DNA from 2 places in the Serratia bockelmannii genome. Region 2 is predicted to be linked to the other one. Evidence: riboswitches for the same ligand, from Rfam matches in the RefSeq annotation. Region 2 holds a riboswitch; the other holds the start of a gene.
The links. Region 2 has a riboswitch for fluoride ahead of crcB (fluoride efflux transporter CrcB). Riboswitches for the same ligand answer to the same signal wherever they lie in the genome.
Positions count from the first base shown of each region.

Region 1: another riboswitch for fluoride. It lies ahead of ACSJLU_RS12015 (DHHA2 domain-containing protein); the one in region 2 lies ahead of crcB (fluoride efflux transporter CrcB).

Region 1 is NZ_CP196512.1:2,488,391-2,504,164, reverse strand. It holds gene ACSJLU_RS12020 (diguanylate cyclase domain-containing protein) at 1-957, opposite strand, end outside; fluoride riboswitch at 1,138-1,213, shown strand; gene ACSJLU_RS12015 (DHHA2 domain-containing protein) at 1,254-2,219, shown strand; gene ACSJLU_RS12010 (universal stress protein) at 2,223-2,651, shown strand; gene eno (phosphopyruvate hydratase) at 2,668-3,951, shown strand; gene ACSJLU_RS12000 (MerR family transcriptional regulator) at 3,948-4,355, opposite strand; gene ACSJLU_RS11995 (NADH:flavin oxidoreductase/NADH oxidase family protein) at 4,426-5,646, shown strand; gene ACSJLU_RS11990 (diaminobutyrate--2-oxoglutarate transaminase) at 6,152-7,534, shown strand; gene ACSJLU_RS11985 (pyridoxal phosphate-dependent decarboxylase family protein) at 7,553-9,022, shown strand; gene ACSJLU_RS11980 (carboxymuconolactone decarboxylase family protein) at 9,099-9,626, opposite strand; gene ACSJLU_RS11975 (cyclase family protein) at 9,630-10,418, opposite strand; gene ACSJLU_RS11970 (helix-turn-helix domain-containing protein) at 10,525-11,352, shown strand; gene ACSJLU_RS11965 (LysR family transcriptional regulator) at 11,422-12,318, shown strand; gene ACSJLU_RS11960 (DUF2846 domain-containing protein) at 12,435-12,905, opposite strand; gene ACSJLU_RS11955 (dipeptidase) at 13,363-14,367, shown strand; gene pqqA (pyrroloquinoline quinone precursor peptide PqqA) at 14,485-14,562, shown strand; gene pqqB (pyrroloquinoline quinone biosynthesis protein PqqB) at 14,621-15,532, shown strand; gene pqqC (pyrroloquinoline-quinone synthase PqqC) at 15,542-15,774, shown strand, end outside.
Region 2 is NZ_CP196512.1:1,164,907-1,180,680, reverse strand. It holds gene mrdA (peptidoglycan DD-transpeptidase MrdA) at 1-221, shown strand, start outside; gene mrdB (peptidoglycan glycosyltransferase MrdB) at 230-1,342, shown strand; gene rlpA (endolytic peptidoglycan transglycosylase RlpA) at 1,353-2,438, shown strand; gene dacA (D-alanyl-D-alanine carboxypeptidase DacA) at 2,619-3,830, shown strand; gene ybeD (DUF493 family protein YbeD) at 3,935-4,201, shown strand; gene lipB (lipoyl(octanoyl) transferase LipB) at 4,336-5,004, shown strand; gene lipA (lipoyl synthase) at 4,997-5,962, shown strand; gene tatA (Sec-independent protein translocase subunit TatA) at 6,056-6,271, opposite strand; gene ACSJLU_RS05565 (diguanylate cyclase) at 6,490-7,557, shown strand; gene ACSJLU_RS05560 (GNAT family N-acetyltransferase) at 7,559-7,987, opposite strand; fluoride riboswitch at 8,070-8,132, shown strand; gene crcB (fluoride efflux transporter CrcB) at 8,212-8,595, shown strand; gene ACSJLU_RS05550 (TetR/AcrR family transcriptional regulator) at 8,884-9,480, shown strand; gene ACSJLU_RS05545 (multidrug effflux MFS transporter) at 9,487-10,677, shown strand; gene cspE (transcription antiterminator/RNA stability regulator CspE) at 10,735-10,944, opposite strand; gene ACSJLU_RS05535 (M20 peptidase aminoacylase family protein) at 11,291-12,454, shown strand; gene ACSJLU_RS05530 (LLM class flavin-dependent oxidoreductase) at 12,644-13,969, shown strand; gene ACSJLU_RS05525 (ABC transporter substrate-binding protein) at 13,996-14,916, shown strand; gene ACSJLU_RS05520 (GNAT family N-acetyltransferase) at 14,926-15,453, shown strand; gene ACSJLU_RS05515 (amino acid ABC transporter permease) at 15,484-15,774, shown strand, end outside.

The sequences.
Region 1 (15,774 bases), 1.3 Mb from region 2:
CAGCTCCCGCGTGCGGATTTCGACGCGTTGTTCCAGCTCGTGTTGCAGAGAGAACAGATCGGCCTCCGCCGCCTTGCGCTCGCTGATATCGACGATAACCGAGATGAAATGATCCGGTTTGCCGTTAGGCAGCCGGTTTAACGCCACCGTCAGCTGCACCCAGACGATCGAGCCATCGGCACGGAAATAGCGTTTCTCAAGCGAGTAAGTACTGATCTCGTTTCTCAGCAGTTGCTGCAGTTTTTCCAGATCGGTGTTGAGATCGAGCGGATAGGTAATGTCCTGAAAGGTGCGATCCATCAGCTCGCGCTCGGAATAGTGTAACATTTCGCAGATGCGCGGATTGACCCGCAGCCAATACCCCTGCAGCGACACCAGCGCCATCCCTACCGCCGCCTGGGCGAAGGTCTGTTCGAACAAGGCTTCCGAGCGTTGCAGGTTGGACTTCAGGTTTTCGGTATAGACATGGCGTTCAATGCTCTGCAGGTACTCTTCCACCACGGCGGCGAAGTCGTGCAGGTCGGCCACCTGTTCCGGAGAAAACGGCTGCGGCTGGCTGTCGATAATGCACAGGGTGCCGAGCGGCAAACCGTCGAGCGACAGCAGCGGTTGCCCAACGTAGAAACCGATTCGCGGCCCGCCGATCACCAGCGGATTGTCGAAAAAACGCGGGTCGTTGGCGGTATCGGGCACCACCAGCGCTTCACGTTGCAAGATCGCATGGCCACAAAATGAGATGTTACGCGGCGTTTCCCGGACATCCAGACCGTAGCGCGATAGAAACCATTGGCGATCCCGGTCGATCAATGACACCAGCGCAATGGTGACGCCGAAGTATTTCGCCGCCAGCCGTGTAATACGATCCAGTTTTTCCACCGAGTTCGAATCCAGCACGTTCAGCGAGTTCAGTACCGACAGACGTTCGGCTTCGTTTTCGGGGAAGCAGGGTTCAAGCATGTTGTCTCCCATTGTGTCACCCACGGATCCGGCGCAGCCAGCCTGCGTGATTCCGTTCAGCCTATCCGTCGGTTAGCGGCAAATATCCTTGTCCATCATAGACTCACTCAGTATCAATCCGATTGCGCATTCTCGCCAGCTTTGCCGGGCGTTGCGTTTGCCACCGCGCTGCGCTACAGTCGTTCACAAGGTGATGGTGTTCCACCTTTCCCAACCGCCGCGTTCGCTCGAACCGGATGATGACGCCTGATATACAACTTCGCTTTATTTTTTAGGCAGGTATGTCAGGAGTCGCTATGAATGAAATCTCACGTATTACCCCTTTTCCATCCCAGCCTGATCTCGCCGTGCGGGAAATGCCGCTGTACGTTTTCGGCCATAAAAATCCCGACAGCGACAGCATCTGCAGCGCGCTGGTGGTCGCGGACTGGCTCAATCACCTCGGCAAACCGGCCGTCGCTTTCCGCCTTGGCGAATTGACGCCGGAAACCCGCTACATACTGGCCGCCGCCGGCGTACAAACGCCTGCGCTGCTGAAAGGCGATCTCCGTGACCGCAAAGTCTGGCTGGTGGATTTTACCGACGTCGAACAAGGGCCGGCCTCATTGCCCGACAGCGATGTGGTCGGCGTTATCGATCATCACCGGCTGGGCACCTTGATCACCCGCAACCCGCCCGATGTCTGGATCCGCGCCGTTGGCTGTTGCGCCACCGTGATCCTGTCCATACTGACGTCAGATACGCCGATGCCGCTTTCTTCCGCCCAGGCCACGCTGCTGCTGGGCGCGATTTTGAGCGATACCGTTGCGCTGAGCGCACCGACCACCACCGAACAGGATCGGGTGGCGGTCGCGCGGTTATGCGCAATCTCTCACGTTGACTATGACGCCTTCATCGCCGGATTGCTTGCCGCCAAAACCGATCTTTCGGGGCAATCCGCCCCGCAGTTGCTGCACCGTGACGCTAAGAATTACCGCATCCATAGCGTCTCGCTGCTGCTGTCGCAGATAGAAGTGCGGGCTATGAGCGATATCGATCCGCTGTTGCCCGCGCTGCAACAGGCGCTCGATCAGGCTAAGCAGGAGGCCGGGCTGGAGATGGCCGCGCTGCTGGTTACCGATATCACCCGCCACCGCTCTACCCTGTATTTCTCGTCGAACCGGGTGCTCGCCATTCGGCAGGTGTCGCTGCCCGGCATGACGAGCCGGAAAAAAGAGGTTTTACCGTGGTTAACCCTACAGATTGCTAACGCAGGGAGATAAGTCATGTCGCTCTATCAACATGCTTTACTGCTGGTGCAGGATGAACGCGACGGCCGGCTGCTGTTACGCCATGCCGAACGCCTCAATCAGCAGATGAATACGCGCATTACCGTGGCGCACATCAGCGCCGACTATGCCGAGCTGGACTACCTCAGCGATGCACAAACCAAAGATCGCCAGTCCAGCGAGGTGATCGCTGCCAAAGCCATGCTCAGCCGGCTGGTGGAAGACTGCACAATCCCCCTGGAGGTGCGCGCAATTGTCAGTATTCACCGCTTCAAAGACATCGAGGCCCTGATTGCCCGTGAAGGCGTCGATCTGTTGCTGCTCGGCCATCAGAACCGTCCGTTCGGCGTCTTTGCCTCCTTCGGCTTCGAGTTCATTAACCATTTGTCGATCGACGTGCTGATAAAGCACGTGCCCACTCCCTAGAATGAGGTGATCATCCATGAGCTATGAAATTGAAAACGTAACCGCCAGAGAGATCCTGGATTCGCGCGGCAACCCCACCGTCGAAGTTGAAATGACTGCGGCGGGCGTCGTGGCACGGGCCTCGGTTCCCTCCGGCGCCAGCACCGGTTCACGCGAGGCGGTGGAACACCGCGACGGCGATCCGCACCGTTACGGCGGCAGAGGCGTACTGGAGGCGGTGCAAAGCGTCAAAACGGCGATCAATGAAGCGCTGCGCGGGGTAGATGTACGCCAACAAGGGGAGATTGACCGCCGGTTGATCGCACTGGACGGCAGCGAGAACAAGAGCCGATTGGGGGCCAACGCCCTGCTCGGCGTTTCTCTGGCCGCCGCCCGCCTCGCGGCGCAATTGTCGCAGCTGCCGCTGTATCGTTATCTGGGCGGTCTCGGCGCCAACCTGCTGCCGGTGCCCTGCATGAATATCATCAACGGCGGCGTGCATGCCCGCTGGCAAGGTGCGGACTTTCAGGAATTTATGATAGCGCCGCTGGGCGCGCCGTCGCTGCGCGAGGCCGTGCGCTGGGGCAGTGAAGTTTATCAGGCGCTGCGCCAAATTCTGTTGGAGAAAGGCCTGTCGGTCGGCGTTGGCGACGAAGGCGGTTTTGCGCCGGCGGTTGCCTCTAACCGGCAACCGCTGGAGCTGATCGTACAGGCGATAGAGAAAGCCGGTTATCAACCGGGAGACGATATCGCCATTTGCATGGACCCGGCCTCGAGTGAATTCTATGCCAACGGCAAATACCGCCTGCGCAGCGAAAACGCTGAACTGGATGCCGAACAGATGACGGCCTATTACCAGCGGCTGGTGCAAGATTTTCCCATCGTGCTGATTGAAGACGGTTTGGCCGAGGACGACTGGGCGGGCTGGCGCATTCTCAGCGACGCCCTGGGCGATCAGGTGGAACTGGTCGGTGACGATCTGTTCGTCACCAACGTGAAATACATCCAGCGCGGGATTGATGAAAGATTGGCCAATGCGGCGCTGATCAAGCTGAACCAGATTGGCACGCTGAGCGAAACTTTCGCCGCCGTGCAGCTTTGCCAGGCAAATGGCTGGGGCGCCTTTATCTCACACCGCAGCGGCGAAACCGTCGACAGCTTTATCGCCGATATGACGGTTGCGATGCGAGCTGGCCATGTGAAAACCGGCGCGCCGTGTCGCGGCGAGCGGATCGAAAAATACAATCAGCTGATGCGCATCGAAGACCAATTGGGCATCGCGGCGGTATATGCCGGGCGCGCCGCCTTTAAACACCGTTAATCTTTGCAGGCCGGCCACGCACCGGCCTGTTTTTCATTTTTTGCGCGGCATAATCCCGCCACGCCGGATTCCAACAGAATACGCCGCGTCGCCATCAACGTCTCACGCTGCTCGTTCAGCGTCGCCATCATCCGCTCGATTTCCGCCAGTCGGCTGTCGACGCCCTGTATCAACCCATCCTGATAGGCGCTGCCCTGCAGCGCCAATACCCCGCGGATCGCCTGCAGCGAAAACCCCAGATTCTGGCCGATTTGGATCAGGTGCAGCCGCTCCAGCGCGCTTTCGCTATACACCCGATATCCGTTAACGCCGCGCACCGCTTTGGGCAGCAGACCCTGCTGTTCGTAGTAACGTATCGCCGACGCGGCCATGCCGGCGCGCTCCGCCAACTCTCCGATTTTCATGCCCTATTGACCTTAAAGTTAACTTTAACCCTAGTATAGCGCCATTCCCCCTGCGACAGGAACGTACCCGATGTTTACCCCACTGATTCTGCCCAACGGCAGCCGCTTACCCAACCGTCTGGCCAAGGCCGCGTTGGAAGAAAATCTGGCCGATGAGGGCCAACTGCCCGGCCCCGCGCTATGGCGCCTGTATCGCCACTGGGGTATCGGCGGCGCCGGCCTCATCATCACCGGCAACGTGATGATCGACGGACGCGCCATGACCGGCCCCGGCGGCGTAGTGTTGGAACAGGATACGCTGCTCGAGGCGTTCAAAACCTGGGCGGCGGCCTCGCGCCAAGAAGGCGCGCAGGTATGGATGCAGCTCAGCCACCCGGGCCGTCAGGTGATGGCCAACATGGGCGGCAACGCCTGGGCACCCTCCGCCATCCCAATGGCGATGGGCAAGTACAGCAAGCAGTTTGCCCCGCCGCAGGCCATGAGCGAAGCGCAGATTGCCGAGGTGATCGCCCGCTTCGCCGCCAGCGCGCACGCCGCCGAACAGGCCGGGTTTACCGGCGTGCAGATCCATGCGGCGCACGGCTACCTCATCTCCCAGTTCTTGTCGCCGTTGTCCAACCAGCGCAGCGATCGTTGGGGGGGCGAGCTGGCGAATCGCGCCCGCCTGCTGCTGGAGGTGGTGCGCGCGGTGCGCCAGCGTGTCTCGCCAGGCTTTTGCGTGGCGGTCAAACTGAACTCCGCCGATTTTCAGCGTGGCGGCTTTTCGCCGGACGAGGCCCGACAGGTATTGTTGATGCTCAACGAACTGCCGGTCGATCTGGTGGAGTTGTCAGGCGGGAGTTATGAGAGCCCGGCGATGCAGGGCGAAGCGGCGGACGACAGCACCCTGGCGCGCGAAGCCTATTTTCTGACCTTCGCCCGCGATCTCGCCGCAGTGGCCCGCATGCCGGTGATGACTACTGGCGGCATCGCCCGCCCGTCGGTGGCGCAACGGGTGCTGAACAGCGGCATCGCGGTGGTCGGCATCGCCACCGCCATGGCGGAAATTCCCGATCTGCCGCACCGCTGGCAAACCGGCGAAGCCCCTCATGCGCTGCCCGCGCCGGTAAAATGGCGCGATAAAACGCTGACGCTGCTCGCCCGTATGGCGCTGATCAAGCGCCGCATGCACGCCCTGAGCCGCGATCGGACGCGCAACGTGCGTTACTCCCCGCTGTGGTCGCTGCTCATCGACCGGTGGCGCACCCGCCGCACTCTGCGGCGCTATCACGCCTGGTTACGGCAACGTTAATAACCGCGGTGCCGGCAGACTCGCCGGCACCGCACAAAAATCCCGCTTTTTTGATCGCGCTACGTAAAATCTGCAAGAAATCACCACTCTGGGTACTGCGCTTTTAACGCTCGGCCGCTTATATTCATCACAAATTTTGTGTATATAACCGCTATAGGACTTAAGGTGGTGAATAGATGAAAATAAGCCGCTATTTTCTATTTATGTTATTAATCGGAAATTCACCTTAATAATAAATGCATTAAAGAAGTAGCCAAAGGAAAGCAGAAAAGGATTTTTACGCAATGTTAAAGAAATGTTGTTTTTTGCTGGCAAAACCAACGGTCAACAAATCAACAACATATTGATGAGCCTAAGAAAAAACTAAACAATTCAAAACAAAATCGGCTATTGAGTCCCAGGCAAAAAAGCCATATATTGGTCGCGCTTTTCACAAGGCAGTTACTTTTCTAATTCATTAATTCAATCGTTGCGTCTTGAGACCTTCGGTTGTAGGAGAGATATGATGACGGATAAAGTCCGTATTGATACTTTAGTTGCAAACTCATTAAACGGAAACAATGAAACCTATTTGGCGCGTCAAGCCGAATTTGAGTCGAATGTTAGGAGTTATCCGCGCAAATTGCCGTTGGCAATTGCGAAAGCCCAGGGCGTTTGGATCACTGATGTTGAGAATAATCAATATCTTGATTGCCTGGCCGGGGCGGGAACGTTGGCTCTTGGACATAATCACCCCGACGTCCTGCAAAGCATCCAAAATGTCATTACCAGCGGCTTGCCGTTACATACTCTCGATCTCACGACCCCGTTGAAAGATCGTTTCTCCGATTACCTGCTCTCTCTGTTGCCTGGCGAAGGCAAAGGGTATCGCCTGCAGTTCTGCGGCCCGTCCGGCGCCGATGCGGTGGAAGCCGCGCTGAAGCTGGCGAAAAAGCACACCGGCCGTTCCGGCGTGATCAGCTTCTCCGGCGGCTATCACGGCATGACCCACGGCGCGCTGTCAGTCACCGGCAACCTGTCGCCGAAGGCGGCGATCAACGGCATGATGCCGGAAGTGCAGTTCATGCCTTATCCGCATGAATACCGCTGCCCGCTGGGCATCGGCGGCGAAGCCGGCGTCAAGGCGCTGACCTACTACTTCGACAACCTGATCAACGACGTGGAAAGCGGCGTGCGTAAACCGGCGGCGGTGATCCTGGAAGCCGTTCAGGGCGAAGGCGGGGTTAACCCGGCGCCGGCCGAGTGGCTGCAGCGCATCCGCAAAGTGACGCAGGAGCATGGCATTCTGCTGATCATCGACGAAGTTCAGGCTGGTTTCGCCCGTACGGGCAAGCTGTTCGCCTTCGAACACGCCGGCATCGAGCCGGACATCATCGTGATGTCGAAAGCGGTCGGCGGCGGCTTGCCGCTCGCGGTGCTGGGCATCAAAAAAGAGTTCGATGCCTGGGAACCGGGCCACCACACCGGCACCTTCCGCGGCAACCAGCTGGCGATGGCCACCGGCCTGACCACCCTGCAGTACCTGAAAGAGCATAAGGTCGCCGATAAAGTGGCCGCTCAGGGCGAATGGCTCAAAGGCAAGCTGACCGAGCTGCAGAAACGTTATCCGGTGATCGGTCACGTCCGCGGTCTGGGCCTGATGATCGGCATCGAGATCGTCAAGCCGAACGAAGCGCAGGATCACATGGGCTGTTACCCGGCCGATGGCGAGCTGTCCGCGCTGCTGCAGAAAAAATGCTTCGAATCCGGCTTGATCCTGGAGCGCGGCGGGCGCAACGGCTGTGTGCTGCGCCTGTTGCCTTCCCTGCTGATCACCAATGATGAGCTGGGTATTTTCCTGGATAAATTTGAGCAGGCGCTGTTGGCCGCCGGCGTCAAGCCAGTCTGATTGGAGCGAATGACCGCGATGTCCAAGTTAAACCCGATTCTGGCTTCCTCGGCGCACAGCGCCGAGGCTTACCGCCAGGCGATCGCACAGAGCAGTGAAGCCGTCGTGCAGTGGCTGCAACAGCCCGAGATGTATCAGGGCAAAAGCGTTGCCGAACTGCGCGAGCGCATCCAGCTAGACTTTACCCCGCAAGGCCTGGGCAACCAGGCGGCGATCGAGCGCGCCATCGAGTACTTTTTGAAAGACAGCCTGTCGGTGCACCACCCGCAGTGCGTGGCGCACCTGCACTGCCCGAGCCTGGTGATTAGCCAGGCTGCCGAAGTGCTGATCAACGCCACCAACCAGAGCATGGACTCCTGGGATCAGAGCCCGTCGGCCACGCTGATCGAAATGAAATTGATCGAGTGGCTCCGCGCCCAGGTCGGTTACCCGTCCGGCGACGCCGGGGTGTTCACCAGCGGCGGCACCCAGAGCAACCTGATGGGGCTGATGCTGGCGCGCGACGCGTTCTTCGCGCGTCAGGGCCACTCCGTGCAGCAGGACGGTCTGGTGGGCGATCTGCGCAAGCTGAAGGTGTTCTGTTCTGAAAACGCCCACTTCTCGGTGCAGAAGAACATGGCGCTGATGGGCCTCGGCTATCAGTCCGTCACCCTGGTGAAAACCGATCGCTTCGCCCGCATGGACGTGAACGATCTGGCGGAAAAACTGGCGCAGGCCAAGGCCAACGGCGAGCAGGTGATGGCGATTGTCGCCACCGCCGGCACCACCGACGCCGGTGCCATTGACCCGCTGCGCGACATCGCACGGCTGGCGGCGGAGCAGCAGATTTGGGTGCACGTGGATGCGGCCTGGGGCGGCGCGCTGCTGCTTTCCGAGCAGTACCGCGACTACCTGGACGGCCTGGAGCTGGTGGACTCCATCACCCTGGACTTCCATAAACAGTTCTTCCAGACCATCAGCTGCGGCGCCTTCCTGCTGAAAGACGAGCGCCACTACGAGCTGATGCGCTATCAGGCGGCCTACCTGAACTCCGAGTTCGACGAAGCGCAAGGCGTGCCGAACCTGGTGTCCAAGTCGCTACAGACCACCCGCCGCTTCGATGCGTTGAAGCTGTGGATGGGGCTGGAAGCGCTCGGGCAGAAGCAATACGCCGAGATCATCGATCATGGCGTGACGCTGGCGCAACAGGTGGCGCGCTACATCGCCGATCAAGAAGCACTGGAACTGGTGATGCAGCCGCAGCTGGCCAGCGTGCTGTTCCGCTACCGTCCGGCGCAGCTGGCGGCGAACGGCGATGCGGCCGTCGCGCTGTTCAACCAGCGTATCGGTGACGCCCTGTTGGAATCGGGCCGCGCCAACGTCGGCGTGACCGAGTTCGATGGCGTGACCTGCCTGAAGATGACGCTGCTGAACCCGATCGTGACGCTGGAAGACATCAAGCTGTTGCTGGCGCTGGTCGAGAAAACCGCCCAGCAGCTGCCCGCGTAACCCTCTGCCACTGCGCATTAAAAGCCGATAACCCCAGGTTATCGGCTTTTTTATCGCGCTCACGCCGTGCGCGTATTCAATCCGTTGACATGTTTTCCCAGGATGTCGCTTGTAGGTCCAGATCGATTTCCAGCGTTTCCAAAAAGCGCGCCGTCATCATGTAGTGCCCAATCATTAATGCCAGTTCAGCCAGTTGAACCTCGTCATAATAGCGCCTGACCGCGTTAAATGTGTCGGCAGAGACCTTCACCTGCTTCACGCATTCATCGACAAAATGCAAGATGGCCGTCCCTCTGGCGTCGATGCCCACACCCTGCTCTATTTTCTCGATGTCGTCATCGCGCCACCCCGCAAGGATCGCCAGCGGATAGTGTTGCATACGCTCATAAGCGCTGTGGCTTAACGCGCCAACCCTTAATATGATCATTTCCCGATCTTTATCACACAGTCGCCCGGCCGGAAAAGAAGCGCCCAGGGACAGATATCCCTGCGCCGAACGGCTGGTTTTCAACAGACCCAGCGTAAGATTGGCGGGAAAACGGGCATATTGCTGCTGCTGCTCAGCCGTTAATTCACTCACTACCGGCAGTTTTATTCTGGCCATCGTTTATTCCCCTGCGCGTTCATCGATAATTGCAACCGGCCGAGCCCAGCCGGCGGATGCCTTATAAACCTTCACCGGCAGACTGATCACGTTAAATCCGCAGGGCGGCAGCAATTCAAGATTGCACAGTTTTTCAATCTGGCAATAAGGATATTGACTGCCGGCATAGTGCCCTTCCCAAATAAGCGAAATATCGCCGCTTTGTTCAAATTTGGTGCGCGTATGGCTGAATGGCGCGTCCCAGCTCCAGGCATCGGTGCCCACCACCCTGACACCACGTTCAGTAAGATACAGCGTCGCTTCACGGCCCATGCCGCAACCGCGATGAATAAAATCTTCGCTGCCGTAACGCCCGCCGGCCGCCGTGTTGACCAGGACAATATCGCCGGCGGCGATAGGATGGCCGATCCTCGCTAATTCACGCTCAATATCATGTGCAGTGGCTACATAGCCGTCGGGAAAATGCCGAAAATCCAATTTGACGCCAGGGCCGATACACCATTCCAGCGGTATTTCATCAATGGTTTTTGATGCAGAGCCGTCGTCCATATGCGAATGGTAGTGATACGGGGCGTCCATATGCGTCCCCGCGTGGGTGCTCATGCGGACAAATTCCACCGCCCAGCCCTCCTGAAGCGGCAGCGCTAAGGGATCCAGGCCGGGAAATGATTCCGCCAGCTGCAACGCTCCGCGCTTGTTGTCAACATACTCGATTTCCGGCAGAAACCGCTCCGGATCGGAAGCGATCCCGCTCATCAGCGGCACCGAAAGATCAATGATTTTACCGTACATATTGTTACCTTTATCCAGGGGAATGACCTGCCCAGAGTAAGCTTTCCCCATAGAATAGAAATGCCGATTATCAGACAACTTATTGTTATAATAGGAAGGCGCAGCCATGAACGGACAGGAAGGCGTCATGAAACCGTCAGAATTGACCGGGGAAATCCCAATATCGATTTGGTTCAGAAATAAATCCTGGCCGGCAGGAACGCAATTCCCTTTACAGGCGTTGCCATGGGGCAAACTGATGTATTCCATGAAAGGGTTGGCGGAAATAAATATTGAGAACAATATTTATTTATCCACACCGGAATATGCCATTTGGCTCCCCGTTAATACCGAACATGAATCCGTAGCAAAGAGTGCAATTGACTATGTCATTCTTCATGTCAGCCCCTCGCTATGCCAATCCTTACCGAGCAGACCGCAAACCCTGCGGCTGAATAAGATCGTCAAAGCGGTGCTGGCCGATTTTTCAGAAAGGCTTATTGGCTATCCGCACACGCCTCAGGACCAGACGCTGGTTACCGCGTTGCTTGAGCAGCTGGCGCTGTCGGAGCGTTTTGACAGCTACCTGCCGCTCGGCAGCGATGACGTTGTCAAGATCATGACCGAAAAGATGAGCGCCGCGCCGCACGATCTCAACACCCTGACACAATGGTCGGGCATGCTGGGCTTGAGTGAGCGTACGCTGTCGCGGCGATTTCTCGCCGCTACCGGCATCTCTTTCAATGAATGGAAGCTGAGAAGCAAAACCCTCATGGCGATGACGCTGTTACAGGAAGGGAAAGCCGTCAAATATGTCGCCTCTACCCTGGGATATAACGATCCGTCCGCGTTTATCGCCATGTTCAGACGGCAAACGGGCCAGTCCCCCTCCGGTTTTTTAGCGGTAAGTCATGGCACAGCGAAAACAGGCTCAGGCATAATGCATGGCGACTGATGCAGCATTCGCACGCACAAACTGCATCGAACGCCTTTCCCCCTATTCAGCATGACAGGATGCGCACGCATGACCGACCCTGATTTCAACCTGCTGATCGCACTCGACGCGCTGCTGACGGCGGGCAGCGTTGCCGGCGCGGCGCGGCGTCTCGGTTTAAGCGCCTCGGCGATGAGCCGCACCCTCAGCCGGCTGCGCACGGCCACCGGTGATCCTCTGTTGGTGCGCGCCGGCCGTCATATGGTGCTGACGCCTTATGCCGAAACGCTGCGCGAACGGGCGCGAAACGCGGCATTCGAAGCCCGCGCTGTGTTGCGTCCGGCGCAGGGAGCATTGGATCCCGCCGCGCTGGATCGTACCTTCACGCTGCGCGCCAATGACGGCTTCGTCGAGGCCTTCGGCCCGGCGCTGATCGCCGCCGCCGCCGAACAGGCGCCGCGGGTGCGGTTGCGCTTTGCGCCCAAGCCGGAGAAAAGCGACCGCCCCCTGCGTGAAGGTCTGGTCGATCTGGAGATCGGCGTGTTGGGTGACATGGGCCCGGAAATCCGCCTGCAGGCGCTGTTCCGCGATCGCTTCGTTGGCGTGATGAGAACCGCACATCCGCTGGCGCAACAGCCAGAGATTGGCGTCGCCGACTACGCCGCTTGCGGCCACGTGGTGGCCTCGCGCAGCGGGCGCATTCTAGGGCCGGTAGACGCTGCGCTGGCGGAGCTGGGGCTGGCACGCCATATCGCCGCCGTGGTGCCAAGCTTTCCCGCCGCGCTGGCGGTGGCGCAAGCCTCAAACCTGTTGGCGTTGCTGCCCACCTCTTTCCTGCAGGCTCAACCTGCCGATGGCCCGCTGCGCGTCTTCGAGCTGCCGGTGAAAACGCCGCCCATTACCGTCTCGCAAATGTGGCACCCGCGCCTGGACGCCGAGGCGGATCACCGCTGGCTGCGGCAGTTGGTGTTGTCGGTTTGTCATTAAAGAAAAACGGAGTGACATCGTCACTCCATTCATAGCCGTAGGGTAAACAGCGAAGGTTTAAACAGATAATGGGGATTTCAGGAGGAATATCCCTGAAATCCCACGGGCAAGGAGCATTAGCTATCGCAACGGCCGCCCTTGGCAAGCTTTACCGCAGCTTTAGAAATAACACGTTTGCCTTCATCCTCTGTCGATTGACTCAGACCGGCACCGCCGACGAATACACCCATCTTAATATATTGTCTTACGAAGTAATTTTTCCCCGCTTCGGTATAAATGGAAAGATCGTTAGGAGAAAATTCAGATTCGGTAGAGATTTTATGCTGTTGTCCGCCGTCAACCTGGGTATAGAAAAACGTTTTATCCGCGGTCTCACCCACGCATTTGCCGTCAAGATAAACATCTTTCTTCAACGCCTTGCCGACAAAACTGTCACGATAAATATAGAGGCCCGCTTTGTTTTCATCCAACGCAGGGAAGCTTTTGGCATGCGCTGATTCTTGATCTGTTGCGAGAGGGATGCTTGCACACCCGCTTAATAATAATGCGCTCGCCAGTGAGGCGGAGAGGAGTAGTCTTTTGGTCATGATCAATCCTTCGGTATAAAAATGTAGCAAGGAACAACGCTTAATTCACTGTGAACATTTAATTATCACATTAAATATAACCAACAGTTATTATATTGATAGTGGTGAAATTCATTTTCAAACAGTGAGTTAGGGGGGGGTCGTGCCCAACACACAAGCGATAACGATATTGCCACAAATAAAATTTGATTCAAGAAATCAATGTCTAAAATATTACAGAATCATCAATTTTATTGGCATAATCAACGCTGATCCACACGTTTAAATTACCTTGACCGCTGGCTGAAAATAATTTCGGTCAGGTTAATCTCCGTATGTTCACTGCATTCGAATCTCCCCATCGAGCGAGGGTTGTTCCCCCTCGCTCGATGGGAGAACATAGCGTTCACGATGCCTGACTCAGTGAAACGCCCATGACGCTTCCCCTCTCTGGCCGGTCTTCGACGGCCATAACGACCTGCTGCTCAATCTGTGGCTGCAGCATGACGACGATCCGGTCGCCGCCTTTTATTCCCGCGTCACGCCGGGCCACCTCGATTTCTCCCGCATGCGGCGCGGCGGATTTTTCGGCGGGCTGTTCGCGGTATTTATTCCTCCGGTCAGCTATATCGCCCAGATGCGTAATCAAACGCAGGACGAGGCGCAGGCCGCCTTCGATCCGCTGGCGATCGCCGAACGGCAAATCGCCATCCTGCAGCAGCTGGAGCAGGCTTCTCAGGGGCGGCTGCGCATCTGCCGCACCGCCACCGAGATAGAGCAGTGCCGCCTCAACCGGCAAATCGCCGCGGTGCTGCATATCGAAGGCGCCGGCATGATCGATGCAGAACTGACGCAGTTGGAGGCCTTCTACCGGCTGGGCGTGCGCAGCATCGGGCCATTCTGGAATCTGCCAAACGCCTTCGGTACCGGCGTCAGCGGGTCGTTCCCCGGCTCACCCGATACCGGCCCCGGCCTGACGCCGGCCGGCGAGGCACTGATTCGTGCATGTAACCGCCGACGCATCATGATCGACGTCTCGCACATGAACGAGAAAGCCTTCTGGCAAACCGCCGCGTTGAGCACCGCACCGCTGGTCGCTACCCACTCCAATGCCCATGCCCTCTGCCCGCAGCCGCGCAACCTGACCGACGCGCAGCTGGACGCCATCGCCCAGAGCGGCGGGATGGTCGGCGTCAATTTCGGCACCGCCTTCCTGCGGGCGGACGGTAAACGTGACAGTGCAACGACCGGCTTAACAGAAATTGTTAAACACGTTGAGTATTTGATCGCTAAACTTGGTGAAGATCGCGTGGGATTTGGCTCTGATTTTGACGGGGTCAACGTACCGCAACCGTTGGAGGACGCCGCAGGCCTGCCGCGCCTGACGCAAGCGCTGGCGCAGGCCGGGTTCGATAACCGGCTACTGGAGAAGCTGACCTGGCGTAACTGGCTGAACGTGCTCGCCGCCACCTGGGGTGAATAACCCGGTTACGCTTTAAAGGTTGCGATCTCCGTCACATTTCGCCAACATTGGGCCGGCCGAATGCGAACGTTTCTCATTGGGTTCGACATATTACGATGCATGCTAAGGAGCACCGCTATGACTACCTGGACTAAACCTGAGTTTGTTGACCTGCGTCTGGGGCTGGAAGTAACGCTGTACATTTCCAACCGTTAATCGCCCGTCTGCCCGCCCTTCGCGCGGGCATTTCTTTCCCTCTCTTTCTGGTTTAGACATGCAGATAAAAGTTCTCGGCTCGGCGGCGGGCGGCGGCTTTCCCCAGTGGAATTGCAACTGCGACAACTGTCGGGGCGTTCGCGACCACAGCATCAGCGCCACGCGCCGCACGCAGTCTTCCATCGCTATCAGCGACGACGGTAAAAACTGGGTGCTGTGCAACGTTTCCCCGGACATTTGCCATCAACTGTTGGCCTCGCCAGAATTGAATAACCCCGACGTGCTGCGTGGCACCGGCATCGGCGCGATCGTGCTGACCGACAGCCAGATCGATCACAGCGCGGGCTTACTCAATTTGCGTGAGGGCTGTCCGCATCACGTCTGGTGCACGCCTGAAGTACATGACGATCTCAGCACCGGCTTCCCGGTGTTTCCCATGCTCTCCCACTGGAACGGCGGGCTGATTCACCACCCGGTGACGCCCGGTGAGCCGTTCCACACGGCGGTCTGCCCGACCGTGCGCTTTACCGCCATTCCGCTGCTCAGCAACGCGCCGCCCTATTCGCCGTATCGCGATCGTCCGTTGCCGGGCCACAACGTGGCGCTGTTTATCGAAGATACCGCACGCGGGGTCGGGCTGCTGTACGCACCGGGCCTGGGTGAGCCGGACGAGGCGCTGATGCCGTGGCTGCACCGCGCGGACTGCCTGCTGATCGACGGCACGCTGTGGCGCGACAACGAGCTGGCCAACGCCGGCGTGGGCCGCAATACCGGCAAGGACATGGGGCATCTGGCGCTGGCGGAAGAACACGGGCTGGCGGCCCTGCTCGCCACCTTGCCCGCCAGGCGCAAAATCCTGATCCACATTAACAATACCAACCCTATCCTCAATGAAAACTCGGCAGAGCGGCAAAGCCTGACCGCCGCCGGCATTGAAGTGAGCTGGGACGGCATGAATATCGAACTGTAGGGAACCGCCATGACGCAACCACTCCCCCTTGACCCACAGGCGTTTGAAGCGGCGCTGCGCGCCAAAGGCGCTTATTACCATATCCACCACCCGTACCACATCGCGATGCACAACGGCGAAGCGACCCGCGAGCAGATCCAGGGCTGGGTGGCCAACCGGTTCTACTACCAGACCAGCATTCCGATTAAGGATGCAGCGATCATGGCCAACTGCCCACAACCGGAAACACGCCGCAAATGGGT
Region 2 (15,774 bases):
CCCACAAACTGGCGGAGCACCTGCGCGATCACAAACTGATGACCGCCTTCGCACCGTTCAACAATCCGACGGTGTCGGTCGCCATCATTCTGGAAAACGGCGGCTCCGGTCCGGCGGTGGGAACCATCACCCGCCAGATCCTCGACCACATTCTGCTGGGCGACAACAATACGCAATTGCCAAGCGAGGCCCCGCTGCCGCCTGGCGTAGAAGGTGACTAAGGTAGAACATGACTGAAAGCCAACAAAAAGGCTCGATCTGGACCAAAATCCACATCGACCCGACGTTCCTGCTGCTGATCCTGGCCCTGTTGGTCTACAGCGCCTTCGTGATGTGGAGCGCCAGCGGCCAGGACATCGGCATGATGGAGCGCAAGATCGGGCAGATCGTCATGGGGCTGATCGTGATGGCCGTCATGGCGCAAATCCCGCCACGCGTGTACGAAAGCTGGGCGCCCTATCTGTATATTTTCTGCGTGATTTTGCTGATCCTCGTGGACGCCTTCGGCCAGATAAGTAAAGGCGCGCAGCGCTGGCTGGATCTCGGCGTGGTGCGCTTCCAGCCGTCGGAAATCGCCAAGATCGCCGTGCCGCTGATGGTGGCGCGCTTTATGAACCGCGATGTCTGCCCGCCTTCGCTGAAAAACACCGCCATCGCGCTGGTGCTGATCTTCCTGCCAACGCTGCTGGTGGCCGCGCAGCCAGATCTGGGCACCTCGATCCTGATCGCCGCCTCCGGCCTGTTCGTGCTGTTCCTGTCGGGCATGAGCTGGAAATTGATCGCCGTCGCCGCCGTCGCACTGGCGGCCTTTATCCCGGTGCTGTGGTTCTTCCTGATGCACGGCTATCAGCGCGACCGCGTCATGATGCTGCTCGATCCGGAGAGCGACCCACTCGGCGCCGGCTATCACATCATTCAATCCAAGATAGCCATCGGCTCCGGCGGCCTGTCCGGCAAGGGCTGGCTGCACGGCACCCAGTCGCAGCTGGAGTTTCTGCCGGAGCGCCATACCGACTTTATCTTCGCCGTGTTGGCCGAAGAGCTGGGGCTGATCGGGGTATTGGTGCTGCTGGCGCTCTACCTGCTGGTGATCATTCGCGGGCTGATGATCGCCGCCAAGGCGCAAACCACCTTCGGCCGCGTCATGGTCGGCGGCTTGATGCTGATTTTGTTCGTTTATGTCTTTGTTAACATCGGTATGGTCAGTGGCATTTTGCCGGTAGTTGGCGTACCTTTGCCTCTGGTCAGTTACGGGGGTTCGGCGCTGATAGTATTGATGGCCGGTTTCGGCATCATCATGTCGATCCACACGCATCGGAAAATGCTGTCTAAAAGTTTATAAGAGGTGAGTAATGCGTAAGGAATGGCTTTGGATCGGCGTCGCGGCGGTGTTGCTCTCCGCCTGTACCGCCCCGACCACGGAACAGCAAGCCCCTCCGCAGCCGTACAACGGCCCGGTGGTGGAGATCGGTGGCGTCGAGCCTCAATATGAACCCTATAACCCTAATAACATGCAGGATTATAAGGTTAATGGCGATACTTACCGCATCGTAAAAGATCCGCAGAACTTCTCGCAGACCGGCCTGGCGGCCTGGTATGGCGAAGAAGCCAACGGCAACACCACGGCGCTGGGCGAGCAGTTCGACCCCAACGGTCTGACTGCGGCGCACCCGACCTTACCGATCCCAAGCTATGTGCGCGTCACTAACCTGGCCAATGGCCGTCAGTTGGTGGTGCGCGTCAACGATCGCGGGCCTTACACCAAGGGCCGTATTATCGATCTGTCGAAAGCCGCCGCCGATCGCCTCAACCTGTCGAACAACACCAAGGTCAAAGTCGATTTCATCAACGTGGCGCCGGACGGCACGCTGAGCGGCCCAGGCACCATCGGTACCATCGTGGCGAAGCAGAGCTATGCCCTGCCGTCGCGCCCGGATCTCGGCGCCAGCGGCATGGGCACCCCCATCCAACAGGACGTGCCGGTCGCCAGTGGCGCGGCGGTACGCCCGATCGATAACAGCACCCTGCGCACCGACGACGACAACGCCCCAGCAACCGGCGGCAACGCCGGTAGCGGCCGCAGCGGTTTCCTCGGCGCGCCAAGCGCATTGCCGGCCGGCGTGCTGGAAGGTTCGGAGCCTGAAGCCGCCGCCGTGGCTGCACCGGTCGCGGCCGGCGCCGCAGCTGCCGGCATGGCTGCCGCTTCCTCCTCCGGCGGTTACGTGGTACAGGTCGGTGCGCTGAGCAGCGCCGAGCGTGCCCAGAGCTGGCAGCAAAGCCTGAGCCAACAGTTTGGCGTCCCGGGCAAAGTGGCGGCCAACGGCAACGTTTATCGCGTCCAGCTCGGCCCGTTCAGCAGCCGTCAGCAGGCGGCCCAGCTGCAGCAACGCCTGGCGAGCGAAGCGCAACAACAGTCTTTCGTTACTGCTGCACCCTGAGCATTAAGCCCGGTGGGCATTCACGGCCGATAAGCGGTTATTTAGCTGAAACATTTTCTTGCAGCTAAAAGGGCACTAACCGCAATTAGTCAGATGAATGGGTAATGCCTGCCGGGATCGCATCTGCTATAGTGTGGCTCGTTTTTTAACTTTACTTTCACGGATGTTGTAGTCCCGATCATGAAACAAGTAACTTCTTTTCGCTTAATCAAAAGCATCGCCCTCGGCACCGTTATCGCAATGAGCGCAGCCTCCGTTGCGCACGCCGATGACGTTAACATCAAAACCATGATCCCAGGTGTCCCGCAGATCGATGCGGAAGCGTACATCCTGATTGATTACAACTCCGGCAAGGTGCTGGCCGAGATGAACGCCGATGCGCGTCGCGATCCGGCCAGCCTGACCAAAATGATGACCAGCTACGTCATCGGCCAGGCGCTGAAAGCGGGTAAAATCGGCCAGGACGATCTGGTGACCGTCGGCCAGGACGCCTGGGCGACCGGCAACCCGGTGTTCAAAGGCTCCTCGCTGATGTTCCTGAAGCCGGGCGATCGCGTGCCGGTCTCCAAACTGACCCGCGGCATCAACCTGCAGTCCGGTAACGACGCCTGCGTGGCGATGGCCGACTACGTCGCCGGCAGCCAGGACGCGTTCGTTAACCTGATGAACACCTACGTCAGCAAGCTGGGCCTGCAGAACACTCACTTCCAGACGGTACACGGCCTGGATGCCCAGGGCCAGTACAGTTCGGCGCGCGACATGGCGCTGATCGGCCAGGCGCTGATCCGCGACGTGCCGGAAGAGTACGCGATCTACAAAGAAAAAGAGTTCACCTTCAACAATATCCGCCAGATGAACCGCAACGGTCTGCTGTGGGATAACAGCCTGAACGTCGACGGCATCAAAACCGGCCATACCGACGCGGCGGGTTACAACCTGGTGGCTTCGGCGACCGAAGGCCAAATGCGCCTGATCTCCGCCGTGATGGGCGGCCGCACCTACAAAGGCCGTGAAGCCGAAAGCAAGAAACTGCTGACCTGGGGCTTCCGCTTCTTCGAAACCGTGGCGCCGCTGAAAGTCGGTAAAGAGTTCGCCTCCGAGCCTGTCTGGTTCGGCGATGCCGACCGCGTTGAGCTCGGCGTGGACAAAGACGTCTACCTGACCATTCCGCGCGGCCGCATGAAAGATCTGAAGGCCAGCTACGTGCTGAACACGCCGGAAATTCACGCGCCGCTGGCGAAAAACCAGGTGGTGGGCAGCATCAACTTCCAGCTGGACGGCAAAACCATCGATCAGCGCCCGCTGGTGGTGATGAACGAAGTGAAAGAAGGCGGTTTCTTCAGCCGCATCGTGGACTACATCAAACTGATGTTCCACCACTGGTTCGGTTAACGGTTGAAACGGGCGAAATTGCCCCCATATACTGAATAACATTAACTCCCGCCCCGGCGGGAGTTATAATTTATAGATTAGCTAGCACTCTGGAGCGCACGCACATGCAAAAAACTAAACTGAACGAACTGCTCGAATTCCCTTGCTCGTTTACCTACAAGGTGATGGGCCTGGCGCAGCCTGAGCTGGTTGACCAGGTAGTTGAAGTGGTGCAGCGCCATGCGCCGGGCGATTACAACCCGCAGGTCAAGCCAAGCAGCAAAGGCAACTACCACTCCGTCTCCATCACCATCAATGCCACTCACATCGAGCAGGTCGAAACCCTGTACGAAGAGTTAGGCAACATTGAAATTGTTCGCATGGTGCTGTAATTCCAGCATAAACCCCTGCTTATCAACCCGGGATGGCGCAGCGTCTTCCCGGGTTGCGCATTTTTGGTCAGCGAAAGGCTGGCCGCAAGCCGGAGCGCCCGGTATAATGGCTTTACCACTTCTGTAACCTGACGATGACTCTTTTGCAACCAGACAAGATCATTTTGCGTCAGCTGGGGTTGCAGCCCTACGCGCCTGTATCCCAAGCCATGCATAACTTCACCGACAGTCGTACCGAGACTACGCCGGACGAACTGTGGCTGGTACAGCATCACCCGGTGTTCACCCAAGGCCAGGCCGGCAAAGCCGAGCATGTGCTGATGCCCGGTGATATCCCGGTGGTCCAGAGCGATCGCGGCGGCCAGGTGACCTACCACGGCCCGGGTCAGCAGGTGATGTACGTGATGGTCGATCTGAAACGCAACAAGGTCGGCGTGCGTCAATTGGTCACGGCGATAGAAGATACGGTTATCAACACCCTCGCCCACTTTCGCCTCGCATCGCGCGCCCGTCCGGATGCGCCTGGCGTGTATGTGGGGGAGCAGAAAATCTGTTCGTTGGGTTTGCGGATCCGCAAAGGCAGCTCATTCCACGGCCTGGCCCTGAATGTGGCGATGGATCTCAGCCCCTTCCAACGCATCAACCCTTGCGGTTACGCCGGCATGCAGATGACGCAGGTCAGCGCGCTGGCGCCCGGCGTTGGCCTTGAAGACATACACCCAATCCTGGTACAGGAATTTGTTCATTTACTCGGCTACCAGACGGTCGAGCTTCGTAACTGGAACCTGCACGATTATGAGTAAACCAATTCAGATGGAACGCGGCGTCAAATACCGCGATGCTGACAAAATGGCGCTGATCCCGGTCAAAACGGTGGTCACCGAACGGCAGGAGCTGTTGCGTAAACCCGAGTGGATGAAGATCAAACTGCCTGCCGACTCAACGCGCATTCAGGGCATCAAAGCCGCGATGCGTAAAAACGGCCTGCACTCCGTCTGTGAGGAAGCCTCGTGCCCTAACCTGTCCGAGTGTTTCAACCACGGTACCGCCACCTTTATGATCCTCGGCGCTATCTGCACCCGCCGCTGCCCGTTCTGCGACGTGGCCCACGGCCGCCCGATCGCGCCAGACGCTAACGAGCCGGAAAAGCTGGCGCAAACCATCGCCGACATGGCGCTGCGTTACGTGGTGATCACCTCGGTTGACCGCGACGACCTGCGCGACGGCGGTGCTCAGCACTTTGCCGACTGCATCTCGGCCATCCGCGCCAAGAGTCCGAACATCAAAATTGAAACGCTGGTGCCGGACTTCCGCGGCCGTATGGATCGCGCTCTGGAGATCCTCACCGCCACGCCGCCGGACGTGTTTAACCACAACCTGGAAAACGTGCCGCGCGTCTACCGCCAGGTGCGCCCGGGCGCCAACTATGAGTGGTCGCTGAAGCTGCTGGAGCGCTTTAAAGAAGCTCACCCGGATATCCCGACCAAATCCGGCCTGATGGTCGGCCTGGGCGAAACCAACGCGGAAATCGTTGAAGTGATGCGCGATCTGCGTCGCCACGGCGTGACCATGCTGACGCTGGGCCAGTACCTGCAGCCGAGCCGTCACCACCTGCCGGTGCAGCGCTACGTCAGCCCGGCCGAGTTTGACGAGATGAAAGAAGAAGCGATGGCGATGGGCTTCACCCACGCCGCCTGCGGCCCGTTCGTGCGTTCGTCTTACCACGCCGATCTGCAGGCCAAAGGAATGGAAGTGAAATAACGCGTAATAGTTTGTTACGCTAAAGACGGCGGAAACGCCAAAAAACGGATGTCCGCAAGGCATCCGTTTTTTATTGCGCGCAGTCAGACGGAATTAAACGTCTTTCTTTTCGACGCTCTGCTGAGCGGACTGGCTCTCGGCGGTGCTGTTGCCGGCGGCCGGCGGCGTGCTGTCGTCGCCCACCGCTTTTTTAAAGCCTTTCAGCGCCGCGCCAAGATCGGCGCCGAGCGTGCGCAGTTTGCTGGTGCCGAACAGTAAAATCACCAACACCGCAATCACCAGAAGTTTGGTAATGCTGATACCTTCCATACTCACCTTCTTATCATAGAGCGCTGTGTGAACAGCGAGAAAAACTGACCTTGCCTGCGAATATTTAGCGACTTTCCTTCGGCTCACACAACCGCAACATGTAACAGAGTGAGATCCGTTGCAGGAATGTCACGCAACCTCGCGGCGTGAATCCCAGACTATTCTTAGTTTATCACCCGCATGATACGCTGCCGTGATACTCATCAGGGAGATGCCGGATGTATATTGCCCCATCCATTTTCGATGCCCGAAAATCCGGCCTCAGCTTCGCCAAACGCACCTATCTGCCCCGCGTCGCCGGTCTGGGGCTCGGATTTATCTGCGTTTGCGCCGCGCTCTATCCCTTGGCTCCGCCCGCGGCGGTCTGGCTATTGCTGGCCTTTCACGGCTTTCTCTGGCCGCATCTGGCCTATCGCCTGGCCTACCGCGCCAAAGATCCGTTCAAAGCCGAGATCCGCAACCTCTTGATCGACTCCGCCTTCGGCGGCTTCTGGGCAGCGATGATGGCGTTCAACGCGCTGCCCGCCATCGTCATCCTGTCGATGATGAGCATGAACAACATCGCTTCGGCCGGCAAAGCGCTGTTTGTCAAAGGATTGGCGATTCAATTGGCCACGGCGATGCTCACCGGCGCGCTGCTCGGCTTCCCGTTTCATCCATACAGCACGCCGCTGCAAGTCTATCTGTGCCTGCCGATGATCTACCTTTATCCGACGTTGCTGGGGCTGGTGACCTACCGCACCGCCAAACGGCTGGCGGAAAAAAAACAGGAGCTGCAACACATCAGCACCCGCGATGGGCTGACCGGCTTATATAACCGTCGCCACTGGGAACATCTTCTGCATCGCCAGTTCGATAGCTGCCGCCGCTACCAGGACAACGCCACGCTGATCCTGATGGACATCGACCGCTTCAAAACCATCAACGACACCTTCGGCCATGCGCTGGGGGATGAAGCCCTGGCGGTATTGGCGGAAGAGCTGCTGATCGGCTTGCGCAACGTGGATATCGTCGGGCGCTACGGCGGCGATGAGTTTGGCGCGGTGCTGCCGAACACTAACGCCGAACAGGCGGAAATCGTCCTGCACCGCATCCAGCAGCGGCTGGACGCGGTCAGTTTCAAGGAGGCGCCGCAGCTGCGGCTGCAGATCAGCGCAGGCATCGCTAACTACCACCCCGCGCTGGGCGGCTATCTTGACTGGCTGAAAGCGGCCGACGGTGCGCTCTATCGGGCGAAGCATAATGGCCGCAACCGGCTGGAAACGGCAGTGCCGCCAGGGGAGTAACTTACTGACTTAATAACTTGGCAAAATACTTCGGCGCTTCGACAAAGCCTTCGCGCCGGTAAAACGTATGCGCTCGCTCGCGGCGACTGTGGCAATGGACCTCTAACCGATCGCAGCCGCGACGGTGCGCCAGCGCCTCGCCCTCCGCCAGCAGCCGCCGGCCTACGCCCGCGCCGCGCGCTCGGTCATCGACGCAAAAATAGCTGATGCGGCCAATGTCGCCGGCCAACGCCAGCTGCGGCAGGAAATGCAGCGACAACACGCCCAACACCTGCTCCCCGTCCGTCGCCACCAGCAGCGCCTCATCCGGATGCGCCAACAGTTGCTGCATGCGCTGCGTCAGAAACGCCTCGGTGCCGGGATAATCCAACGCCGTCATTAATTCGGCGATAGCATGGCGATCGCTCAGGCGCGCCGTTCTGATTTGCATAGGGTGACCTCGCAGAGTGTCGATACTACAAAATAGATGGCGTTAGGTGTAACATCCACCGGGTACGGCAAAAAAGGCCGTGCGGCACGCTGGAGATGACATTCCTCCCTAACCGCCTTCACAGGCTGATGATGTCTACGTAACCTCTCGGAGAGAGGCGCGTAGCGTTACGCCTGTCCCTTTCCGAGTCCCGTGAATTTCTCTGATTGAAAGGTAGTTGCCCCATGTTGAGTTCTTTACTGGCCGTATTTATCGGCGGCGGCGTCGGCAGCGTTTTGCGCTGGGCGGTAAGCATGAAAATGAATCCGCTGAATGCCCACATTCCGCTCGGTACGCTGATGGTCAATCTGATCGGTGGTTTTATCATCGGTCTGGCGATGGCGATTTTCACCCGCATGACGCATCTGGATCCCACCTGGAAATTACTGATTACCACCGGATTCTGCGGCGGCCTGACTACCTTCTCCACCTTTTCGCTGGAGGTGGTATACCTGATGCAAGATGGCCGCTTCGGCTGGGCGCTGGCCAACATGCTGCTCAACCTGGCCGGCTCGCTGGCGATGACGCTGCTGGCCTTTATGCTGGTGATGTGGCTCAACGGGCGCTAAGCCCTTAATGTTTCCTTAATCTTGCATGCGCATAATCTCATCCAGTACTCCTGACTGGATGAGAAACCGCTATGTTTAGCCTGCCGAAAACCGCCGCCGAAGCGATTGCCATTGCGCTGTGCGTCCTGATCGTCGCCGCCTTTATCAAATCCTATCTGTTCGCTTAAGCGCCCTTACCCGCAGCACGCGTTCATCTTGCGTCTTTCCGGCCGTTTACACTACAATTGAGAATGAACGTTCACACCCAAAAATGTGAACCCGGCTCACGCGTAGCAAAGGATCGGGCAGATGCTCTCCCCCAACGACAGTAAACAGGCCAAGGTGCAGGCGCGCCGCGATCAGATCGTCGAAGCGGCGAAAATCAGTTTCCGCCGCCACGGCTTCCACGCCGCCAGCATGGCGGAGATCGCCCAAGGCTCGCAGCTCAGTGTCGGTCAAATCTATCGTTATTTCGCCAATAAAGACGCGATTATCGAAGAGATCGTCAACCGCATCATCACTAACAAGATGCAGCGGCTGGAAAACCTTGGCGATCACATCAACCTGATCGCCGGTACGTTGGCGGCGCGCACGCTGTTTCAGCAGCCGGGCGAGAGCGAAACCGATCACATGCTGATGCTGGAAGTGACCGCCGAGGCCACGCGCAACCCGGTGGTGGCCAAACTGCTCAGCGATGCGGAAGCGCGGCTGTTTCGCCACGTGTGCCACAATCTGCAGCGGCTGTATCCCCATTTCAGCGCGGAGGAGATCGCCGCCCGGGTGGAATTTATCGCCGTCATGAGCGAAGGCACCGGTTACCGTATCCTTACCACGCAAAAAGCCGATGCGTCCCTGCTGCGCGATCTGTATCAGCAGGCCATTTCTCACCTGTTCAGGAAACTCTAATCTCCCATGACCAAACACTTAGCCAGACAGCGTCTGGTGTACGCCGTCGTGCTTGGCCTGCTGGCCGCGCTGGGGCCGCTGTGCACCGATCTCTACCTGCCCGCCCTGCCGGAAATGGCGGGTGAGCTGAATACCTCTACCGCCGCCGCGCAGCTCAGCCTGACCACCGGGTTGCTCGGCCTGGGCGTCGGCCAGCTGATTTTCGGCCCTTACAGCGACAAACTGGGCCGCATGCGCCCGCTGCTGCTGTCGCTGATCCTGCTGCTGGGCGCTTCGCTGTGGTGTGCCCTCGCGCCCAGCATCGACCAACTGCTGATCGCCCGCCTACTCCAGGGCATCGCCGGCGCCGGCGGCGCGGTGATTTCCCGCGCCATTGCTCGCGATCTGTACGCCGGCCATGAGCTGACCCGTTTCTTCGCCTTGCTGATGCTGGTTAACGGCCTGGCGCCGATCGTCGCACCGGTGCTGGGCGGCGTGATGCTGCAGGTAATGAATTGGCGCGGTATCTTCGGCGTGCTGGCGGCCATCGCCGTGCTGCTGTTCAGCCTGTCGGCGCTGAAGCTGCGCGAATCCCTGCCGATCGAGCGCCGCAGCCAGGGCGGTATCCTGGCGATGCTGATGTCGCTCGGCGGGTTGCTGACCCAGCGCTATTTCATGGGCCTGTGCCTGACACAGGGCTTCGTGATGGCCGGCATGTTCGCCTATATCGGCGCCTCGCCTTTCGTCTTGCAGCAGATCTACGGCCTCAGCCCGCAGATGTTCAGCCTATGCTTCGCCATTAACGGCGTCGGCTTGATCATTGCGGCACAGCTGGCCAGCCGTCTCAGTGCGCGTTGGGGGGAACGCAGGGTGTTGAGGGGCGGGTTAACGCTGGCGGCCGTCGCGTCGCTGTTGCTGCTGTTGGCCGCCGCGCTGCATGCGCCGCTGGTCGTGTTGCTGGTGCCGCTGTTCTTCTCGGTAGCGGTGATCGGCATCGTCGGCCCGACCGCCTCTTCGCTGGCGATGCAAAGCCAGGGAGACAAAGCGGGCAGCGCCTCGGCCTTGATCGGCGTGTGCATGTTCGCCCTCGGCGCCTGCGCCGTGCCGCTCACCGGGCTGGGCGGCACCTCGGGCCTGTCGATGGCGCTGACCATCGTCGGCTGTTACGCCATCGCCATCCTGCTGTTCGGCCTGTTGGCCCGCCGCAACGACGCATAACGCGCCCAATAAAAAACCCGCTCAATGAGCGGGTTTTAAGAAATTCAGCTACGCAGCTTAGATAGCAGTAACGTTAGCGGCAGATGGGCCCTTGGCACCGTTCGTGATTTCAAATTCTACACGCTGGCCTTCAGCAAGCGTTTTGAAACCGTTGCTAACGATGGCAGAGAAGTGGACGAAAACGTCCTTGCTACCATCTTCCGGAGTAATGAAACCGAAGCCTTTGGATTCATTAAACCACTTAACGCTACCTTTAATCTTAGACATCAAACTTACCTTTAACGTGAATGAAAGACACAAAACCTGTGTCGATTACAGTACAGCAAGCAGGCAGGATTTTGTCCACCACCGCGATCACAGAAATCCGATAAAGAGTGAAAAAATCCGTGTTGTCCGGTGTAAATGGATTGCACCGGTTGCGATACGTTACCGTTCCAGGCCAAACCTCTCCCTGCGCCGGCGAACAACGAGCGAACGCCCAAACTCGCCCGCTTCCCCCAGCGTTGACGCCCCCATGCAGACGCAATCGCTATGAAATATAACCAGATGGTCTTTTTGCTTCGGCGGTCCCTGCACTAGGGTTAGGGTTTATTTCCCACTGTGAGCCAAGCCTATGACCAGCCAATTGGCAGACAAAATCATCGCCTATCGGCGTGAGCTGCACCAAAACCCGGAACTTTCCAATCACGAATTCGCCACCACCGCCCGGCTGACCCGCTGGCTGGAAGAGGCAGGCATCCGTCTGCTGCCGCTGGCGCTGAAAACCGGCGTCGTGGCGGAGATCGGCAGCGGCAAGGGGCCGATTATCGCGCTGCGCGGCGACATTGATGCCCTGCCGATCGACGAAATCGCCGACGTGCCCTTCAGCTCGCAAAACAGCGGCGTAATGCACGCCTGCGGCCACGACTTTCACACCTCGGTGATGCTCGGCGCCGCGCACCTGCTCAAAGCGCGTGAGGCCGAGCTGCCCGGCACGGTGCGCATCTTCTTCCAGCCGGCGGAAGAGACCTTCAACGGCGCCCGGCACCTGATCGACGCCGGCGCGCTGGATAACGTTGCAGCGGTATTTGGCCTGCATAACGCGCCGGAGCTGCCCACCGGCACCTTCGCCACCCGCGCCGGGCCGTTCTACGCCAACGTCGATCGCTTCCAGATCCTCATCACCGGCAAAGGCGCCCACGCCGCCAAACCGGAACAGGGCGTCGATACCATCGTCACCGCCAGCCAGATCGTCGGCGCGCTGCAGACGCTGCCCAGCCGCAGCTTCAGCTCGCTGGAATCGCTGGTGGTGAGCGTGACGCGCATCGAAGGCGGCAATACCTGGAACGTGCTGCCGCAAACCGTGGAGCTGGAAGGCACGGTGCGCACCCACAGCGACGCGGTGCGCCGCCAGGTGCCTGATAAAATTCGCCAGGTGATCGACGGCGTTGCCGCCGCGCTCGGCGCGCAGGCCGAACTCCACTGGCAACCGGGGCCGCCGGCGGTGATCAACGACGCCCATTGGGCGGCGTTCAGCAAAACCGTCGCCGCCGAGGCCGGCTACCGGGTCGAAGAGGCGGAGCTGCAAATGGGGGGTGAAGATTTCGCGCTGTATCTGCATCACGTGCCGGGCGTCTTCGTCAGCATCGGCTCCGCCAGCGAGTTCGGCCTGCATCATCCGCGTTTCAATCCCGATGAACGCGCCCTGTTCCCCGCGGCACAATATTTTACGCTGCTGGCGGAACGCACGCTGCAACAGCTCACTACCGCGCCAGAAAAAGCCCTCAGCAACGCCTGAATAACGTGAAATAGTATTTCCCCGACGCCGCAGATACCGCGCCGGGGATTATTATTTTCGCTCGCCGTGATATTTGCAGTTTTCAACATTTGAATATGCTGTTTTGTTGTTTTACATCCCGTTGCCGCTCATCAATAGTGGACACATCAGACACCGCGCGCCTTTGCGGCGCATGACAGGATAATCACGATGAGCGACAACGCGAATAATCAACGGCAATTACGGCTGGGCGCCATTCTGCACGGCGCATCGGGAAATATGTCCGCCTGGCGCCACCCGGATGCCACCGCCGACGCCAGCATCAACCTCGAATTTAATATCGCCTCGGCGAAAAAAGCCGAACAGGGGAAATTCGATTTCGTCTTCGTCGCCGATGGCTTATATATCAACGAAAAATCCATTCCGCATTTTCTTAATCGTTTCGAACCGCTCACCCTGCTGGCCGCGCTGGCCGCCGCCACCGATAAAATCGGCCTGGTAGGCACCCTTTCCACCTCTTACAGCGATCCGTTCACCGTCGCCCGCCAGTTCGCCAGCCTCGACCACCTGAGCAACGGCCGCGCCGGCTGGAACGTGGTGACGTCGCCGCTGGAAGGCTCGGCCAAAAACTTCTCGCGCGCCGAACACCCGGAACACAGCCTGCGTTACCGCATCGCCGGCGAATTTCTCGACGTCGCCAAAGGGCTGTGGGATTCCTGGGAAGACGATGCCTTTGTGCGCAACAAGGCTAGCGGCGAATTCTTCCGCACCGGCAAGCTACACACCCTCAATCACCAGGGAGAGTTCTTCTCGGTGCAGGGGCCGCTGAACATCGGCCGCACGCCGCAGGGGCGCCCGATCCTGTTCCAGGCCGGCGCCTCCGAAGACGGCAAACGGCTGGCGGCTCAACACGCCGATGCGATCTTCACCCATCACGACACGCTGGAACAAGCGCAGGATTTTTATCAGGACGTGAAGCGGCAGCTGGTGGAACAGGGGCGCGAGCCGGACGACCTGCGCATCTTCCAGGGCGTCAGCGTGATCGTCGGCGACGACGACGCGGACGTCGAGCGCCAGTACCAGGAGACCGCCCGCCTGGTCAGCATTGAGAACGCCCTCAACTATCTTGGCCGCTACTTCGAGCATTACGACTTTTCCCGCCATCCGCTGGACGCCCCCTTCCCGGACATCGGCGATCTGGGGCAAAACAGCTTCCGCAGCACTACCGACGCCATCAAGCTCAGCGCCCGCGAACGTAACCTCACGCTGCGCCAGGTGGCGCTGGAAGCCGCCTCGCCGCGCCCGGTGTTCAGCGGCACGCCGGAAGCGGTGGCGGACGGTCTGCAACGCTGGTTCGACGGTGAAGCCGCCGACGGTTTCATCATCAGCGGCGGTACGCCCAGCGCCTTCGGCCACTTCGTCGATCGGGTGGTACCCATCCTGCAACAGCGTGGCCTGTTCCGTCAGGCGTACCACGGCGATACGCTGCGCGAGCACCTGGGCCTGAAGCGCCCGTTGAACAGATTCACCCAATAATAAGATCGTTTTCAGGGATATCCGCTATGCAGAAAACCGTTACCGCCGCCCTCGTGGCGGCCTTGCTGAGCCTGACCGGCGCCGCGCAGGCGGGCACCGGCATCGATTTACAGGCCAATGAAATCCCGATCCACGCGCCGAAAAACCCGCAGGCGATCGCCAAACTGCCGGCCGATTTCCACTTCGTGAAGCCGGGCCAATTCACCGTTGCAATCGCCGCGCTCAACACGCCGCCGCTGGCGCTGTTCGCCGCCGATAACCGGCGGCTGATCGGCAGCGAAGTGGATATCGCGCAGCTGGTGGCCGACAGCCTGGGGCTTGAATTAAACGTGGTGCAAACCTCGTGGGAAGACTGGCCGCTGGGGGTGGTTTCCGGCAAATATGACGCAGCCATCACCAACGTCACCGTCACCAAAGAGCGCAAAACCCGCTTCGACTTTGCCACCTACCGCATCGATTCGCTCGGCTTTTACGTCAAAACCGGCGGCAAGATCGCGACGATCAAACAGCCTGCCGATATCGCCGGATTAAAGATCATCGTTGGCTCCGGCACCAATCAGGAAGCAATTTTGCTGGCGTGGGACAAACAGAACCGGCAGCAGGGGCTCAAACCCTTCCAGCCGATCTACGTGACCGACGATGCGGCCGCCACGCTGGCGATCCAGTCCGGCCGCGCCGACGCCTACTTCGGGCCGAACGTGCTGGGCGCCTATAAAGCGGCGCTGAACGGCCGCACCCGGCTGGCGGGCACGGTGGAAGGCGGTTGGCCCAAGGCGGCACACATCGCCGTCACCACCCGTAAAGGCAACGGCCTGGTGCAGGCGGTGAACGAAGCGCTGAACGGCACGATCCGCGGCGGGCAGTACGATCGGGTGCTCAACCGCTGGGGCGAGAGCGTCGAACGCCTTGCGCAGTCGGAAATCAACCCGCCCGGCCTGGGCGATTAGGAGCGCGCGATGACGCAAGACACTTTCATTCAGACGCTGCCGACCGACCCACTGATCGCCCCGGTGATCGAGGGGCTGTTCGGCGAATATCGCCAGCGTTACGGCGACTATTTTGGTGACCAGGAACCGGAAGCGCTGGATCTGTACGCGCCGCCGCAAGGGGCCTTCATCGTGCTGCTGCGCGCCGGTGCGCCGATTGCCATGGGCGCCTTCAAACGCTATGACGCACAGACCGCCGAGCTGAAGCGCATCTGGACGCGAGGCGATCTGCGCCGCCAGGGCCTGGCACAGCGGGTGTTGCAGCAGTTGGAAACGCTGGCGTTGGCGCAAGGATATCGCCAGCTCTATCTGACCACCGGCTTTCGCCAGCCCGAAGCGGTGGGCCTGTATCTGAACAACGGGTATCAGCCGCAGTTCGATCCCACCGTCGACAGCGAGGTTTACAGCCGCCCGCCCTACGATGGCCGCCTGCCGTTCCGCAAAAGCCTGATTGCAGAGGATGCGTGTTGTTGCGCGTCGGAAAGGAAAATCGCCTAAGGCCCCTTTATCTGTATCAGGAGACATGACATGTCCAAACAAGAAGTCTTGAAAGTGGTGCCCGCCCGCTATCCGCTGCGGCTGATCGGCGCGCTGTTTTCGCTGTTTATTCTGGCCGCCATCGTACAATCGGTGGCGGGTAACGCGCGCTGGGAATGGGGCGTGTTCGCCGAGTGGTTCTTCGCGCCGGCGGTACTGGCGGGGCTGGGGCAAACCCTGCTGCTGACGCTGCTCGGTACGCTGTTCAGCATCCTGTTCGGCACCCTGTTGGCGCTGGCGCGCCTGTCGCGCTCCTACCTGCTGGCGTCGCTGGCCTGGGGC